Regions from separate parts of the Paenibacillus sp. AD87 genome, predicted to be linked through region 2. Evidence: riboswitches for the same ligand, from Rfam matches in the RefSeq annotation. Region 2 holds a riboswitch; each other region holds the start of a gene.

Region 1 (5,434 bases), 3.9 Mb from region 2:
TGGTTAGGTTGAACATAATCATTGAAAGTCACGATTTGCAAGCGAATGCCTTCAGCTTCGAGTTCGGGCTTGATGCTTTCCAAAATTTCCGCATGTGGTGTAGGTGATGCTCCCACTTTCAATTCTACGGTGCGCGGTGCGCCTCCAGCATTGTCAGCGCCGCTGTCGGAATCCTTGTTGTTTCCGCAAGCCGCTAGAACCGCAATCAGCATAATACTAAGTAGAGCAAAAGACCATTTTTTCATGTGTAAAACCCCTTCTCCAATAATTTTTTTTGCATTTTGCCCCAAGTCGATACCGATTCAGGCAAATGCTATATATGTGTTATTTCCTGGTGAACCATTTAACTAAACGATCGCCTGCCATCTGAAGCACTTGCACCAGAATGATCATAAATACAACAGATATAATCATAATTTCATTCTGATAACGGAAGTATCCGTAGTTGATTGCCAATGTCCCCAGACCTCCACCACCAACCATCCCCGCCATCGCCGTGTAGGAAACGAGGGTTACGATTGTAATGGTGATACCAGCTATCAGACCCGGCAATGACTCTGGCAGAAGTATACGTCGCACAATCTGTCCAGTTGAAGCTCCCATCGCCTGTGCCGCTTCAATGACGCCACGATCCACTTCACGCAGTGTAGTTTCCACCAACCGGGCAAAGTATGGAGCTGCGGCAATGACGAGCGGTGGTATAACGCCCAGCACCCCTGTAGCTGTGCCAACCAGTGAACGCGTAAACGGAATGAGTGCAACAATCAGAATGATAAATGGCACTGATCGCAGAATGTTTACAATAAACGATAGTATCGTGTACACCACTTGAGACTGGATTGAAGTCGATCTTGCCGTCATGAACAGCAATACGCCTAGCGGCAAACCAATGATTATCGTGAACAGGCCCGATGCCCCCAGGATTTGCAGTGTTTCAATTGAAGCCTTACCGATTTCTTCCCAACGTACTGTTGAAAAATCCATTTAACGAAGCACCTCCACATCAAGTCCCTGATCCACTAACTCTTTAATGGTGAGATTAATCTCATCTGACTGCCCCTCAAACCGAACGGTCAGCTGTCCATAGGGAACTTGTTTGATCGTTGAAATGGTGCCTTGCAAAATGGCGAAATCCACTCCTGTTTTGCGAACCGTTCTGGACAAAATCGCCTCATAGGTTTTATTGCCCAGGAAGGATATTTTCACAAGCTTAGAAGCTCCGTTCGTCTGTAATGAGACATCTGCACTCGCCAGAGCGGTCTCTTCTAATGCAATTCCCACCTCATGGTCCCGCATCATAAAATCACGCGTAATGGCATGCTGCGGCTTGAGGAATACTTCCGTCACTGGCCCTTGCTCCACGATGCCTCCCTGATGGATAACCGCCACCTGATCACAGATATTCTGGATCACGTGCATCTCATGGGTGATTAGAACAATCGTGAGGTTATACTTTTCATTGATATCCAGCAATAACTTCAGAATCGAATCAGTTGTCTGGGGATCAAGTGCCGATGTGGCCTCATCACACAGCAGCACGTTCGGATCACTCGCGAGCGCTCTCGCAATACCTACCCTTTGCTTCTGTCCGCCTGACAGCTGGGCCGGATATTTATTGCTGTGGTCCTCCAGTCCAACCAATGCGAGCATTTCCTTCACTTTTCGATCAATTGCAGCCTTGGGCGTATTAACGAGCTTTAAAGGAAAAGCCACATTGTCATATACCGTAGCTGAGGATAACAGATTAAAGTGTTGAAAAATCATGCCGATCTTACGCCGTTGTTGTTGCAAATCGGACTTATTGAGATCGGTTAGGTTGATTCCATCAACCCAAACCTCGCCTGCCGTGGGGCGTTCGAGCAAATTGATACAACGGATCAATGTACTCTTGCCTGCACCGGAATGACCGATAACTCCGAATATTTCACCCTTGCGGATATTCAAATTTAGTTCCGATAAGGCCGTCGTACTTTTTGAACCTTTACCGTACTTCTTGGTTAAACCTTTTAATTCAATCAAAATTACTGCTCCTTCCCACTGCCTACATGTATCTTTACCCGAATGAAAGGAAAACTCCCCTTCATCGTACAAAAAAAGAGCCCCTTTTGCAGAAACAAAAAGGGCTCTTCACGTGAAAGATTATACCTTCTCATCTGCCAAAATCGTGCCTTGCACCATTTTGTAGGAATTAGCACCTAACATCTATAAAGTATGACACAGCTGTCATGCAGTTATAAATCGGTTGCCGGGCTTCATCGGGCCTGTCCCTCCGCCGCTCTCGATAAGAAATATTTAATTTATAAGTTCAGTAGTAGTTATAATGTTAATGTCATAAATGTTAATTCCATCTAACTGTCGATCAGGAACTCAGTATAATCCAAGTATTCCGATTTGTCAAAGGCAAATATTACTATCCAATCAGTTCGTCGGTTGATTCATTACCTGCTTATGCCACTTCTCGTTGATGTAGCCATACGCTGCTTTTAACGTCTCACATACCATATCCACACCCTGCCGGAGTTCCAAGAGATGCTGATCCAGGTCTTCCAGCTTCACTTTCCCTTGCAAAGTCTGGTGCAGCTGCCACAGATCATCCTGCATTTCGGAATTCATGTAATGAATCTCCATGTTTCGCCGTTTGCGCAATTTGCTCATTGGCTCACGATAAGAGTCCTTGATCCGGATTAGTTCGTTAGCAAGAACATAATGCAGCTTATCATATCCGAACTGTCTTAATACGGTGAAATAAGAATAATGAGTTTTAACATTGGTTGTATTCAGCTCAAATATTTCATTCAACACTGTACCTAACTTATCCAGAATGGCAAAACATCGGATGAAGCCATCCTTATAGAAATAGACGTAACGGGCATACTCTGCTTTTTCTGGTAATGTCATATCATCCGTAGAGCCCGCTTTGACTTTCTGACGGAAATGGGAAGCTGCAAAACAGCTTTGCTCCAATTCATCCAGCGAAGAGATCAGTCCCTGGGTCCATATATACAGTTTACGAAAATCATGGGTAGGATCATGGTCCACATGCATCTGTCGCTGAAATAGCTCAAGGGTATCCGCCATCGCTTCCATCGCGTCCTTTAGTATGCCTTCGTTCTTACGCGGCTTTTCACCCAGCAACGTTCGCAGCATATATAGCCTCCTCTTTCCACTCTGCAGATCATCAAATTAATAATAATTTATCATATTAAACAAAATCGGAATCAGAGTAAACGTATGACCGCTGCTTACAATAGGGTGCCCTGACACGCCTGACATCAAACAAAGTTCACCTGTCCAATGATGTACATCATCGGATGGTGAACTTCACTGGATTATCCCTGAACTACAATAATTCGGATATATCAGAACCGGTTAACGGGCCGATGCAACTTGTACACCAGGAAACTCATATAGGTTAATACACCGAACAAAATAGCAATATCAAGCATATGCGCCAGCGCCACGAACATATACACTTCCGGACGATTCATCGTGAGCATCAGTCCAAAACCAATGACCACTTGCAACAAAACCAGCACAACAGAAATGACACCGAGTGCTCTTAATTCCGTGTTATCCGGATGTTTGCGATACGCAAAATGACCGAGGATTGCAATGACGACTACTAATGAAACAGCTGCCACCCGGTGAGCAAAAGCAACAGCTACGCCTCCCGAGAGCTCAGGAATAATCTGCCCGTTACAGAGCGGAAAGCCTGAACAGCCTCCAGCAGAATCCGTATGGCTCACAAATGCTCCAGTATATACCACGAGGTACGTATAGATCGTGGAAAACCACACCAGATTTCGGAAGCCCTTGCTGATTCGCGGATATCGATTCAGTCGTTCCAATCCACCATGGCGAGCCTCCTGCCGAATACCAAGCGCCATCATTAAGGAGCTGGCAAAAGCGATTAAGGCAAATCCGAAATGCAGTGCCATGACTGCGGAAGATTGGGAGAATACGACGGCAAAAGCACCCATGATTCCCTGGACAATAACAAATATCAGCGTTAACAATGAAAACAATTGCAGATCACGGCGTGATTTGCCAAAACGCAAAAATGCTACAAAAGAGGCTATGGACAACAGCCCTGCCAGTGCGCTGACGGCGCGATGGGAAAATTCAATAAGTGAGGCAACAGTATGTGCAGGCACAAGTTTTCCGTTACATAAAGGCCATTCTGCGCCGCAACCGAGGCCCGATTCCGTTCGGGTCACAACGCCTCCGCCAAATGTGGCCAGAAACATGACAAGACAGGTTAATACGGTTAACCATTTAAACAAGGTTAAGTGTTTCAATTTTTTCTCACCCGCTGTTGGTTTAAGATGGCGAAGAACTACATCCTCCGCTTGATTCGATACTTTGACACTTATTTCACAACTAAATTCATTATACCGGATAAATGTGTCATTGACGCCGCGCTTTGTGACAAAATGTTAACGTCTGTCGAGAAGTTGACCGGCAGGTCATCGGCAAATATGTACATTATTACAACGTTAGTTTCTCCCGAAAACTCAGAAAATACAAACGCCACTTCCCTATTTCAAGAGAAATGGCGTTCCTTTAATTATAACCTTTAACATGGTTAACCTGTCATGCTTTATTTATGAATCGTGTTATAAACCTCAACTGCACGCTGCAGGAATTGCTCAATCTCTTCTCTCGACTTGCGCAGTTTGTTCACATAACGAACAAGTTCCCGGCCATCTGTGTAAGCTACAAAGCTGGGGATGCCGAGGATATTTTGCTCTTCGCTCACTGTACCCACCTGATCTACGTCGACCTCAACCAACTTCAGCTCACGAGCAAACTTCTCTTCAACTTCAGGCATAAACGGATCGATGTACTTGCAATCACCACACCAATCTGCCTTAAATACAGCTACAGTCAAACGCGGAGATTGGATTGCCACATCAAATTCCGGTTTCGATGTAATCTTTTCCATTACAACATCTTCCTTTCTATACCTTGTCTTATCCTCTAAGTGAAGCAAATTGCGGAGTGGAAGTCAAATATTCGGCGCATACTGACATCAACAGCTTCCTAAACTACAACCGTAATCAGATTATAAAGAAAGGAGGTCATGTCATGACTTCCGTTAAATCGGATTCCTCCGAGCCTGCCCATCATGGGTCGATATTACAGATGGTCCGATCCATCCCAGGTGCGGCCCGGGAAGTGTGGAGGGGCAAACAGGCGGCTTGGCAGGCTTCTGCACAGCTTCGTCATCCCTTGCGTGATATGGCTTGGGACTCTGACATGGCTGCTACCTTACAAGCTGAAGTGGAGCGCCTATTGCCTGGAAACGAGAGTTCTTTTGCCCGAAATACGCTCAGTGCACTGGTCTGTGAAGAGGACTGCATTATTCTGGAAGAAATCAAAACATTAACGCAGGAAAACAACCGGAGTAACATCACTCGCACAGCAGCATACC
Region 2 (5,434 bases):
AGTAATCGCTTTTTTTGAAGGTAAAGGTATTGAAGCTTTGGGTGTAGGTTCATTTGGTCCAATTGATCCGATTGAAGGAAGCCCGACCTATGGTTACATCACAACAACACCCAAACCGCATTGGGGTCAGTATAACCTGATTGGTAAGCTCAAGGAGCACTTTGATGTACCGATGACGTTCGACACGGATGTAAACGGTGCTGCGCTTGGGGAAGCAACCTGGGGGGCTGCTCAAGGCCTGGATAGCTGTCTGTATATTACTGTTGGAACGGGTATTGGTGCAGGCGCAGTTGTAGGTGGCAAAATGGTCCATGGATTGTCACATCCAGAGATGGGACACATCATTGTACGCAGACATCCTGAAGATACGTATGAAGGGTTCTGTCCGTATCATGGGGACTGTCTGGAAGGGCTTGCCGCAGGTCCTGCCATCAATAAACGTTGGGAGCAACCAGCTTACGAACTGCCAGCCGATCACAAGGCCTGGGAGATTGAAGCACATTACCTGGCGCATGCTCTGATGAATTATGTATTGATCCTCACACCTCAGAAAATTGTAATGGGTGGCGGTGTGATGAAGCAGGAGCATCTGTTCCCAATGGTTCGCAGCAAACTGCAGGAATTGCTCGCTGGATACGTTCAGCATCCTGCACTGCAGTCCGAAATTGACCAGTATGTCGTTTCACCGGGACTTGGCGATAACGCAGGACTGTGTGGTTCGCTTGCGTTGGCCAAATTGGCTTTGAACAAGTAATAGCTTTACAAACAAGCAGTTGACGAATTTTTCCATTGTGGTAATATATGAGCAACAGCATAGCACGGTTAATGAGGAAGCACCTCTCTTGCATGGATTTTGCAGGAGAGGTGTTTTTTTGTGCTGCTTAATTTAGCACAATACAGACTGTGTCGAGCTGAACTATTGAAGGAGGGACAAGATATGGAAGTCATTTTCATGAACAGATTATCCAGAATGTCAGATCAGAATGAAGAACATGCCCAGCTATGGATCGGTGAAGAAGAAGGAGCGTGGCATCTGGGATGGAGCCGATATGAGGAAGGAGATCGTACGGATGCCATCTGGTATGCTGGCAGTTCGTGGGACGAGCTGTTACATGTGTATCGTCATCAGTTAGCCATACAGATGGGCGAAGGATATCGTCCGTTGCTGCAAGGTTTGTTTAACGAAAATGATGATTTGAAGTCGCGCAGTTATGGCGGTCAGCGTCTTCATTGTTACAGTGAATTATATGGCAATGAGGGGCTGTATATGGACCTGTGCATATGGCGCAGGAAGAGAGCAGCGTCTGACCGGAAGGCCCCCTATTTTATTGCAACGAACCGGTTGTTACGAATGATCAGTGCATTTGTTCCACAAACCATCGATGAATTGATGCAACTGCCTGGCGTAGGAGAGAGCAAGGCTTCTGAGTACGGAGCTGAATGGTTGGAGCTTACGAATAGACTGGAACGTTCCACATCTTTTCCGCTAGATTGGGTGTACTCAGTTCTGAAGGAACAAGAATATGAGAGCTGGCTGTACAAACAGAGAGAGCAGAAATACAAGCAGGAGCTAGACAGATTTACCACACGGAAGCAGGTACTTGAAGGGATGAAAGAAGGATATACGTTAGAGGAGATCGTGAATCGTTCCGGATTGTCCCGTCGGGAGCTAATTGAACTGTTAGAGGCACTGGATTTGGAGGGGTATGACACAGATTGTCTACTTGATGCGGAGCTTGCTGTCATGCCCGAAGAGGAGCAAGAGGCGGTATGGAGTGCCTACGAGGAGCTGGGAGATACGTTCCTGAAGCCCGTGTTACATAAGGTGTATGGAGAAGAAAAGCCTGGGGGGAGCAACCTGGAACAGGTCTACGAAAGACTGCGCATGATTCGAATCCGGTTTCGTCGACATACAGAGACGGAGCAAAATGCAGGCTAGATTGGAAATAGGACGTTAGTTGTCATACAGGTTGTCATACATTAAGCGAATAATAAAAAAAAAGACGAGGCGTTTCTCCAAATGTGGAGCGCTTCGTCTTTTGCTATTTCAAACCCAATCTTTTTTGCGGAAAATAAAGAACATGCTCAGGCCCAGTGTAACCATCAGGCCAATGACCACAAAATAACCATACTTCCAGTCCAACTCAGGCATGTTCGTGAAGTTCATCCCATAGATGCCAGTGATAACGGTCAGCGGCATGAACACCGTGGTAATGGCGGTGAACACACGCATGATTTCATTCGCACGGTTGGCGATACTGGATTGGTAAGCTTCTCGTAAGTTCCCCATCAAGTCGCGATAGGTCTCAAAGGTTTCGGATATTTTCACAGCATTCTCATAAATGTCACTGAAATACTTCTGCAGTTGATCATCAATAAGACGCAGATCTTTTTTATTGAGTGTGTTAATGACCTCTTTCTGAGGTCCAAGCACTTTCTTCAGCCACAAAATCTCACTGCGCAACCCGATAATCTCATTCAGATGAGATTTCTTGGTATGCATCAGAATGTCCTCTTCAAGCTTCTCGATGCGCGCTTCGATTCGGTCACCGACAGTGAAATAATTATCAACAATCAAGTCAACCAGCAGATAAAGCAGCTTATCAGGCGTACTGATTTCCTGTTCCCATAGGATCGGTTTCAATGTCCGCAATTCGCTGACTTTCTGTTTGGTCACACTGATAATAAAGTGTCTGCCAAGGAACAAGTTGACGGCACGTAAAAAAATCTCTTCATCATCAAAACGAATGCTATTAATAACAATAAAATAATGGCTCTCATAAATTTCAATCTTCGGACGTTGTTCTTCGTCACTCAAACAGTCTTCCACGGCCAGATCATGCATCATGAACAGCGGTTGAAGTACCGCCAAATCGTCTACGTCCGCATCAATCCAGTAAAACCCCTCCGCTGGTGGAGTCAGCGCTTGCTGAATGTCGTCCACCGGAATAAATACACCGTTATTTACCAACCGGATTTTCATTATTCATCTACTCCTTCTGCACCCGCCAAATGGGCGGATTTCATCAATATGGGCGCAAAAAGAACAGATCAGCCGGTCGGCAGCGGAGCCTGGAAGTCAGGACTGCGTTCGCTCTATAATCAAACGGAAGTAACGTCCCGCTGCCGGCATGCTGATATCAATTCTCTATGCAGTTTGTCGGAATTCGGCTGCCAGTCAGGCCTCGGGTCGCCATCCATTGAATATGTCACCTCTCACATAAGGGTTTATAACACTTGTCTAGTATACCGCTGGTACAGGGTCCTTTCAAGCGCAAAAATGTGTCGATTTCGCGCCCTGGAGCAGTGTATGACAACGGATGATGAACGGTTCCGATCCTGAGGAACAGACATTGAACTACACCTTGACGTGAGGGGATTAATGTCTTAAAGTAAAAGGTGAACCACACTAGTTTTTACAATTGAATAAAGCGAAATCTTATCAAGAGTAGGTGGAGGGACTGGCCCGATGAAACCCGGCAACCGGCGGTATACCGCACGGTGCTAATTCTTGCAGCGACCAAGTGTCCAAGTGACACTGTTGTAACTGAGAGATGAGAGAGGCGCATATCTATTTACATATGACCTTTCTCGGAATCCGAGGAAGGTCTTTGTTATATGCACCGACTTCTCAGCAGTGATTTTCGCTAAGGAACTTGAGCTTGCCGCCAGCAATGTGGTTGCAATTCAGCGCCTGCAGGCAAGCTCATGGCAGCCTATAACTGTACGGATGCGAATCGTATCGAATCCGCAGTGGCTGCATCTATTTATGCACAAGGAGGAGTTAGAAACACCATGCCAATCAAAATTCCAGACACACTGCCTGCCAAGGAAGTACTTGCAGGAGAGAACATCTTTGTCATGGACGAGACATCTGCTTACCAGCAGGACATTCGTCCACTACGTATCGCTATATTAAACCTGATGCCCACAAAGGAAACGACAGAAACTCAATTGCTTCGTCTGGTGGGTAACACACCAATTCAGGTAGATATCGTTCTGGTTCATCCGAAGTCTCATACGTCCAAGAATACTTCCCAGGAATATTTGGACTTGTTCTACAAAACCTTTGATGAGATTGAACACCGCCGTTTTGACGGCATGATCATTACAGGCGCTCCTGTAGAGCAAATGGACTTTGAAGACGTGAATTATTGGAAAGAAATCCAGGAGATCTTCGAATGGACCAAAACCAATGTAACTTCGACCATGCATATATGTTGGGCTTCCCAAGCGGGTTTATACCATCATTTTGGAGTTCCCAAAGTTCCATTGGATGAAAAATGTTTTGGCGTATTCTCACATACGATCAACAGATCCAATGTGCAGTTGCTGCGCGGATTTGATGAAGTATTCAACGTCCCGCATTCCCGCCATACGGAAGTGCGGCGTGAAGATATTGAAAAAAATGAAAACCTTGAAATATTGGCTGAATCTGAGGAAGCGGGTATTTTCCTGGTTGCTACCAAAGACGGCAAACAGATTTTTGCAACCGGACATGCTGAGTATGACCCTCTTTCATTGAAATGGGAATATGACCGTGATGCAGCTAAAGGCATGGACATTGCGCTGCCTAGACATTATTTCCCGAATGACGATCCTTCCCGTGTTCCCCCGGCCACTTGGCGGGCACATGCAAACTTATTATTCTCTAATTGGCTCAATTACTATGTGTATCAAGAGACACCTTACGATATTGGTCCGCAAATCTAATCGACATTACAGGAGGATGCTGCAATGGAAGACAATAAGTTGAAAATCGAAAGTCGATTGGCCCAAATTGGGTCTATCAATGAACCGGTAACGGGCGCCATTAATTTTCCGATCTATCAATCCACTGCGTTTCGCCACCCAAAGCTTGGACAAAGCACGGGATTTGATTATATTCGTACGACCAATCCAACCCGTAAAGTGTTGGAAGAAGCAGCGGCAGCGTTGGAATCCGGTGATGCAGGTTTTGCCTGTAGCTCCGGCATGGCTGCTTTGCAAACGATTTTCGCTTTATTTGGACAAGGGGATCATCTGATTGTATCGCTGGATCTGTACGGCGGAACGTATCGGTTGCTTGAACGCATCCTGTCTCGATTTGGTGTGACGGCAAGTTACGTAGATACCAATGACCTAGCAGCTCTGGAAAGTATTCGTCAGCCGAATACAAAAGCGGTATTTATTGAGACACCAACCAATCCACTAATGATGATTACGGATGTGGAAGCGGTATGCTCCTGGGCCAAGAGCCATAACTTGCTGACCATTGTGGATAATACACTACTGACTCCGTTCTTCCAGCGTCCAATTGAACTCGGTGCTGATATCATTATCCATAGTGCCACGAAGTATCTGGGTGGTCATAATGATGTACTTGCCGGATTAATTATTACCAAAGGGGAAGAATTGTCGGCCGAAATGGCATTCCTGCACAATTCTATTGGAG
Region 3 (5,434 bases), 1.2 Mb from region 2:
ACATGTTTATTTTTGCCGATAATCAAGTGAGTGCCAAGCATATAGCCACAGGTCAGATCCGTTGGACAGCACCTCTGCCCGGGCCGCCAGAAGATTGGAGACTATACTCGGCTGAATCAGCCATTCCAGGCGAAAATGGAAGTCTATATTTGATTTCAGTCTCCCATGATAATAAAAGCAATGTACTCTACTATTACGATGCTAGTGGAAATTTAAGTCGAAAGTTCAAGGTTCCATATTTTATGCAGCAGATTCATGGTGATGTGATTGTCGGCAGTAAATTTGGCGATAATCCCGATTTTTACTTGATTAGCCTGACCAGCGGACAAAAAATTAAAACGATTACTGGTGGTAAAGGTTACAATGGGATTAAGAGTCTATCTGACGGCACATTCCTGCATTATAATATCTACAAAAAAACAATAACGCTTAAAGGCTACAACAGCACAGGGCAGCTAAACTGGACAAAACAACTTCCTTATAAGGAATATTCAACAGAGCTTTTTGCATTGAAAGGTCGTTTTATATTTGTGGATTATAAAAATAAACGAATCAAGCTATATTCATCTTCAGGTAGATTAATTGCTGAGAAGGCATACCTGCCAGTATCATATCCCAATATGGCTTTGGATGGCACAAGTTTGATGTTTAAATCTGAAAAGAATGACGCAGATGAACTAGAACTAATAATTATGGACACAAACAACCTGAAGGTTTTGTACACTTACAAAAATGGCGAATTTGATCTTCATAAGGAACGTCTATTTCTCAATAACACAACGGGTCTGTACATCCTAAGCGACGAAGGTCGTACCTTAGTTAGCACTCAGTTAATTAAATAGCATAATCAGAAGCATCAAAAGCATCACAAGAGGAATGTCCTCATGTTGATGTTAACGCTAAATCACACTGAAAAAGCCCTCACCAATCCAGTAATGGGTCGTGAGGGCTTCTTTATATTTGGTTGTATCTCTAGCTTTTCGGGGTACAACTCTACATCAAGTCTTTTAATTCCGCCACTTCTTTGCAAGTTCACCAATCTGATGTGGCGTCGTGCGGCAACAGCCGCCAATAATTTTTGCACCCGCAGCAACCCACTGTTCCGAAGCATCACTCATACTGCCACACGTTCCCTGTCCACTCCACGTCTTCGTTGCAGCATCGTATACTTCTCCCGAGTTCGGATACACAATAACAGGTTTGTCGCTGGCACGGCTGAGAATACTTACGGCTTCTGTCACCACTTCCATGGGAGCACAGTTCAGGCCAATCGCAGCAATCTGCGGCTCGGAACCAAACAATCGTGCACATGTCTCAATCGGCGTGCCTTCGCTGATTGCCGTCCCGTCTTTTAAAGAAAAAGATAACCAGGCATACGCATGAGGAAACTCCTTCAGTAAATCAACCAGCACCTGTGCTTCCTGCAACGAAGGAATCGTCTCAAACGCCAGAATATCAGCACCCGCTTCAATCAGCGCCGCCATACGCGGACGATGGAATGCAACCAACGTCTCATCCGACACGCCGTAGTGACCGACATACTCCGATCCATCAGCTAGATAAGCGCCGTAGGGCCCAACGGATGCAGCAACCATCGGTCGTGGCCGAGCCAAGACCCCTGTCTCCAAGACATCAGACGTTTGTTGTGCCGTTCCGAATACCAGATTGCCCTCCGGTTTGACTGCCGTGTTTTCAAATCCCCCGTCCTGCACTTCTGCCCATACGTCATCTCTCGCCTGTGCAGCCAGTTCCACCGTCTTGCGAATAAGGTCCAACGCTGCTTGCTCGCCGATTCCTCTCTTGCGGAACCCCTCCACCGTCGCCTGATAACTGGATGTAATTGCACAGTCGGCTCCTGCGCGGAAATAATCCGCATGGACCTGAACGATAACATCTGGATTCTCGAGCAATACACGAGCCGACCATAGTGGATCATCCAGATCACACCCATGCTGTTCGAGTTCCGTGGCCAGCGCTCCATCCAGAATCATGACCGGATACTCACGCAGGATCTGTTCTATGGGATTAGTCTGTTGTACTTGCGTCATGTACTTGTCCTCTTTTCTTATTCACACGTTCTGTCAGATAATAAACTGCGTAACACACTGCGATGAATGGAACTCCGCAATACAGCGCTATTCGCTGTGTCGGGTCAAAAGCAATGCCTATACATGAAGCCAGACACAATATAAACGAGATAATAGGCACCGCTGGATACAGTGGCGTACGATAGACAAGATCTTTGACCGCATGTCCTTCCCGGATATACTGTCTGCGGAACATATACTGTGAAGCACTGATGCTCATCCATACCGCAACGACAGCCAGACCTGAAATGGAGACCAGTGTAATATACACGGTACCTGGCACAATGATGCTGGACAGCAGAGCCAGTGCACCACCCACCATACTGATCAGAAGCGCATTCAATGGTACTCCGCGTTTGGTCAACTTGGCAAACCACGGAGAGATCGTTCTCTTGTCAGCCAGAGACCAGAGCATCCGTGAAGATGCATAGAGGCCCGAATTGGCAGCAGAGAGAATCGCCGTCAGAATAACAAAGTTCATAATGTCTGCTGCATAGGGCTACTCCCACCCGCTCCATTACCGCTACAAACGGACTTTCCAATACACTGGCAACCGACATCGGCAACAAGGCCGAGAGAATAACAATCGTTCCGATAAAAAAGATAATTAAACGCCACAGTGTGGTATGGATCGCTTTTGGAATCGTCTTCTCCGGATTCTCTGTTTCCCCGGCAGCAATCCCAATCAATTCGGTACCCGAGAACGCAAAGTTTACGGCAAGCATCGTCATTAGTATCGCAGTAGCCCCATTGGGGAACCAACCAGATGCTGTAATATTGGATAGAAACGGTGCAGGTTCCGAATCTGCCATTGGAATAATACCGAACATGGCTGCGCCCCCAAGAATAATGAAGACTAAAATTGTAAGGACTTTAACTGCGGAAAACCAGAACTCCGATTCCGCAAAAAATTTGACGGTCAGCGCGTTGAACAGGAAGATCATAAGAGCAAACAATGTGCTCCAGATCCAAACATTCACTGAAGGAAACCAGCGCTGCATCAACAGCCCGGCCGCTGTAAATTCGGAACCGAGGGCAACCGTCCAAGTGAGCCAATACAACCAGGCTACAGTGTATCCTGTTGCTGGTCCAATATATTTTGCCGCATAGCTATGAAACGCCCCTGTCTCTGGCATATGAACAGAAAGTTCACCTAGACAGAGCATGACCAGCTAGACGACAATCGCTCCGATCAGATAAGACAGAATGGTACCGATCGGTCCTGCCTGCTGGATGGTATAACCCGAACTAAGAAAAAGACCTGTACCAATGACACCACCAAGTGAGAGCATGATTACATGACGTGCCTGCATTTTGCGCTGAAAATGCCCTGTATCTTTGTTGTTATTCATGTCTGCTCCCCTACTTCTTCATCCAGAAAACAACAAAACAAAAAGACACACTCTTCCTGAAGAGTGCGCCGTTACTGACAAATAAAAACAAACGCTCCTATCTATCAGGCTGTTCACCCGCTGGAATTAGCACAGTATCCTTCAGATCTGTTGCTGAGGTTTCTAAGGGCCAGTCCCTCCACCTCTCTGGATAAGAAAATGATTTTTTATAAATATAGCGATCTATCATGTTTGTGTCAACTATTAAAAAGAAACGTCTCTCTTATTCCGTCGATGATCCCTGATTTGTGATTTTAACTTTAATATCATACGTGATCGGAATTTCACTAAACGTTTCGTCCCAGTTATTTTTAATTTTCTTCCATACCCGTGGATATTTGATTCGCAGCTTATCGCCAAACCCTGCTGCATCCACCTTGTAGACATCCTGCATTTTGTGAAGCAATTGATCTACCTGTTGTTCAGCCATATGACTGAAGTCCTTCTCTAGACCATCCAGATAATGCTCGGAACCATGCGCTTCCGGAGCTGTCCAATTTTCCATAAACCAGCCGTCTGATTCAATTTGAACATGAAATGAAATATCGTCGCCCTTAACTGTGGGAATAATTTTCGATTTTATGTGTTTAATCTCGTAGGTTATGGTGCTGCCGTCTTTGTGTGTATACGTCTTAACGACGCCACCTTTCGCTTTTCCTTGTACCCAGGATAGTCCCTCCATGTCCGTCTGATTCAGACTTCCGATCCATCGGTTCGTTTTCCCGCTAAAAATGGCCGCTCCCGAAAACTTGTGTTCCCCCTCATAGGAGATGACATTTTGCAGCAAATAGCTCGACCCCGATTGCATGGTTGCATCCAATTTGGCGAGTGACACTGGTGGCAGAATTTTATTGGTACGATACACATTGTCCACAAGTCCGGTAAGGTAGAATGAAGGAATCTCACTGGGATCGTTGGACGTCAATGCATCCAGTGCCCTGCGATCACTGACAACAACCAGACAGCTTGGCCGAATATCATTATCACGCAACACAAAATCAAGCAGTTGATCCAGTCTGAATTTCCGGGCCACCTCGGAGGACACCACGATGACTTTCAGATGATGTCCAATCAGCGGCCGGTCTCTTCTCAGAGAGAACTGACGAAATATCTGTATAACTGAATCGCCTGTTAATTGTTCGTTAAAATAGGACTTCCCTGCTCCAGGTGATCCTTGCTGGCTCTCTTCCTTGGATGATCCCTTAGGAACAATCTGAACCGTAGCTGTGATATTATTCCTTTTCGGATAGTGTCCACCCTGTTCATTCACACTCTTCTCAAATTCTGTCTCTTTGGCAACATCAATACCCAGTCCCACGTACACACTAAGATCCTCAATCTCTTTGCTGCTCCAGCATCCAGAGGTAAACAACAGCAGCATTAATCCAGGCAGCAATAGCGCTAATCTGACCTTGCGACTCATGCATACTTCCCTCCTTTTTTGCGGAGGATGCTAATCAACAGCAGGACTGTAGGCAGAATTCCAAATAGGTAAATGGATAAATTACCCACTGCATCCCCCAGTTGAAATGTTTCGTTCACATCCTTGGGAATTAAGGCGATGATATAAATTACAGGTAGCAGGATAAACATGGCGGGTAAAATTTTCTTGCTTTTGAACAACTGGGCACAGCCAACGGTAGCTGCATAGTGTGTGATCGAAAAGGTCGAGAAGATTTGCATGATCCAGATCACGAGCAGCAGCGATTCAAAACGCTCAAAGATCAATCCCTGTAGCTCAAAGCTTCTCATCAGATCCAGGGTAGGCCACGTTCGAGTTTTCATGCCTTCAATGGAAAGACTTCCGATTACCATAACTACCGTAATTAAGTAGATGCCTGTCGGAACGAGCGTACCCCACATTACCGCTTTGATCCCTTTTTGCGGGTGCTGCATATAAGCCATGATGACAAACATCACTTCATAGCCTGTATACGCAAGCAAAGTTGACTTAAG

The links. Region 2 has a riboswitch for S-adenosylmethionine ahead of metA (homoserine O-acetyltransferase MetA). Riboswitches for the same ligand answer to the same signal wherever they lie in the genome.
Region 1: another riboswitch for S-adenosylmethionine. It lies ahead of gpAD87_RS00465 (methionine ABC transporter ATP-binding protein); the one in region 2 lies ahead of metA (homoserine O-acetyltransferase MetA).
Region 3: another riboswitch for S-adenosylmethionine. It lies ahead of mmuP (S-methylmethionine permease); the one in region 2 lies ahead of metA (homoserine O-acetyltransferase MetA).

Annotation. Positions count from the first base shown of each region.
Region 1 covers NZ_LXQN01000007.1:65,664-71,097, reverse strand. The annotation lists gene gpAD87_RS00475 (MetQ/NlpA family ABC transporter substrate-binding protein) at 1-245, opposite strand, end outside; gene gpAD87_RS00470 (methionine ABC transporter permease) at 325-984, opposite strand; gene gpAD87_RS00465 (methionine ABC transporter ATP-binding protein) at 985-2,019, opposite strand; SAM riboswitch class I at 2,147-2,288, opposite strand; gene gpAD87_RS00460 (Cthe_2314 family HEPN domain-containing protein) at 2,419-3,147, opposite strand; gene gpAD87_RS00455 (COX15/CtaA family protein) at 3,360-4,283, opposite strand; gene gpAD87_RS00450 (thioredoxin family protein) at 4,601-4,945, opposite strand; gene gpAD87_RS00445 (DUF2515 family protein) at 5,089-5,434, shown strand, end outside.
Region 2 covers NZ_LXQN01000007.1:4,005,366-4,010,799, reverse strand. The annotation lists gene gpAD87_RS17475 (ROK family protein) at 1-754, shown strand, start outside; gene gpAD87_RS17470 (HRDC domain-containing protein) at 938-1,939, shown strand; gene corA (magnesium/cobalt transporter CorA) at 2,048-2,983, opposite strand; SAM riboswitch class I at 3,437-3,561, shown strand; gene metA (homoserine O-acetyltransferase MetA) at 3,796-4,713, shown strand; gene gpAD87_RS17455 (aminotransferase class I/II-fold pyridoxal phosphate-dependent enzyme) at 4,738-5,434, shown strand, end outside.
Region 3 covers NZ_LXQN01000007.1:5,158,114-5,163,547, forward strand. The annotation lists gene gpAD87_RS22735 (PQQ-binding-like beta-propeller repeat protein) at 1-842, shown strand, start outside; gene mmuM (homocysteine S-methyltransferase) at 1,008-2,048, opposite strand; partial or broken gene mmuP (S-methylmethionine permease) at 2,026-3,439, opposite strand; SAM riboswitch class I at 3,534-3,636, opposite strand; gene gpAD87_RS22750 (Ger(x)C family spore germination protein) at 3,702-4,901, opposite strand; gene gpAD87_RS22755 (GerAB/ArcD/ProY family transporter) at 4,898-5,434, opposite strand, start outside.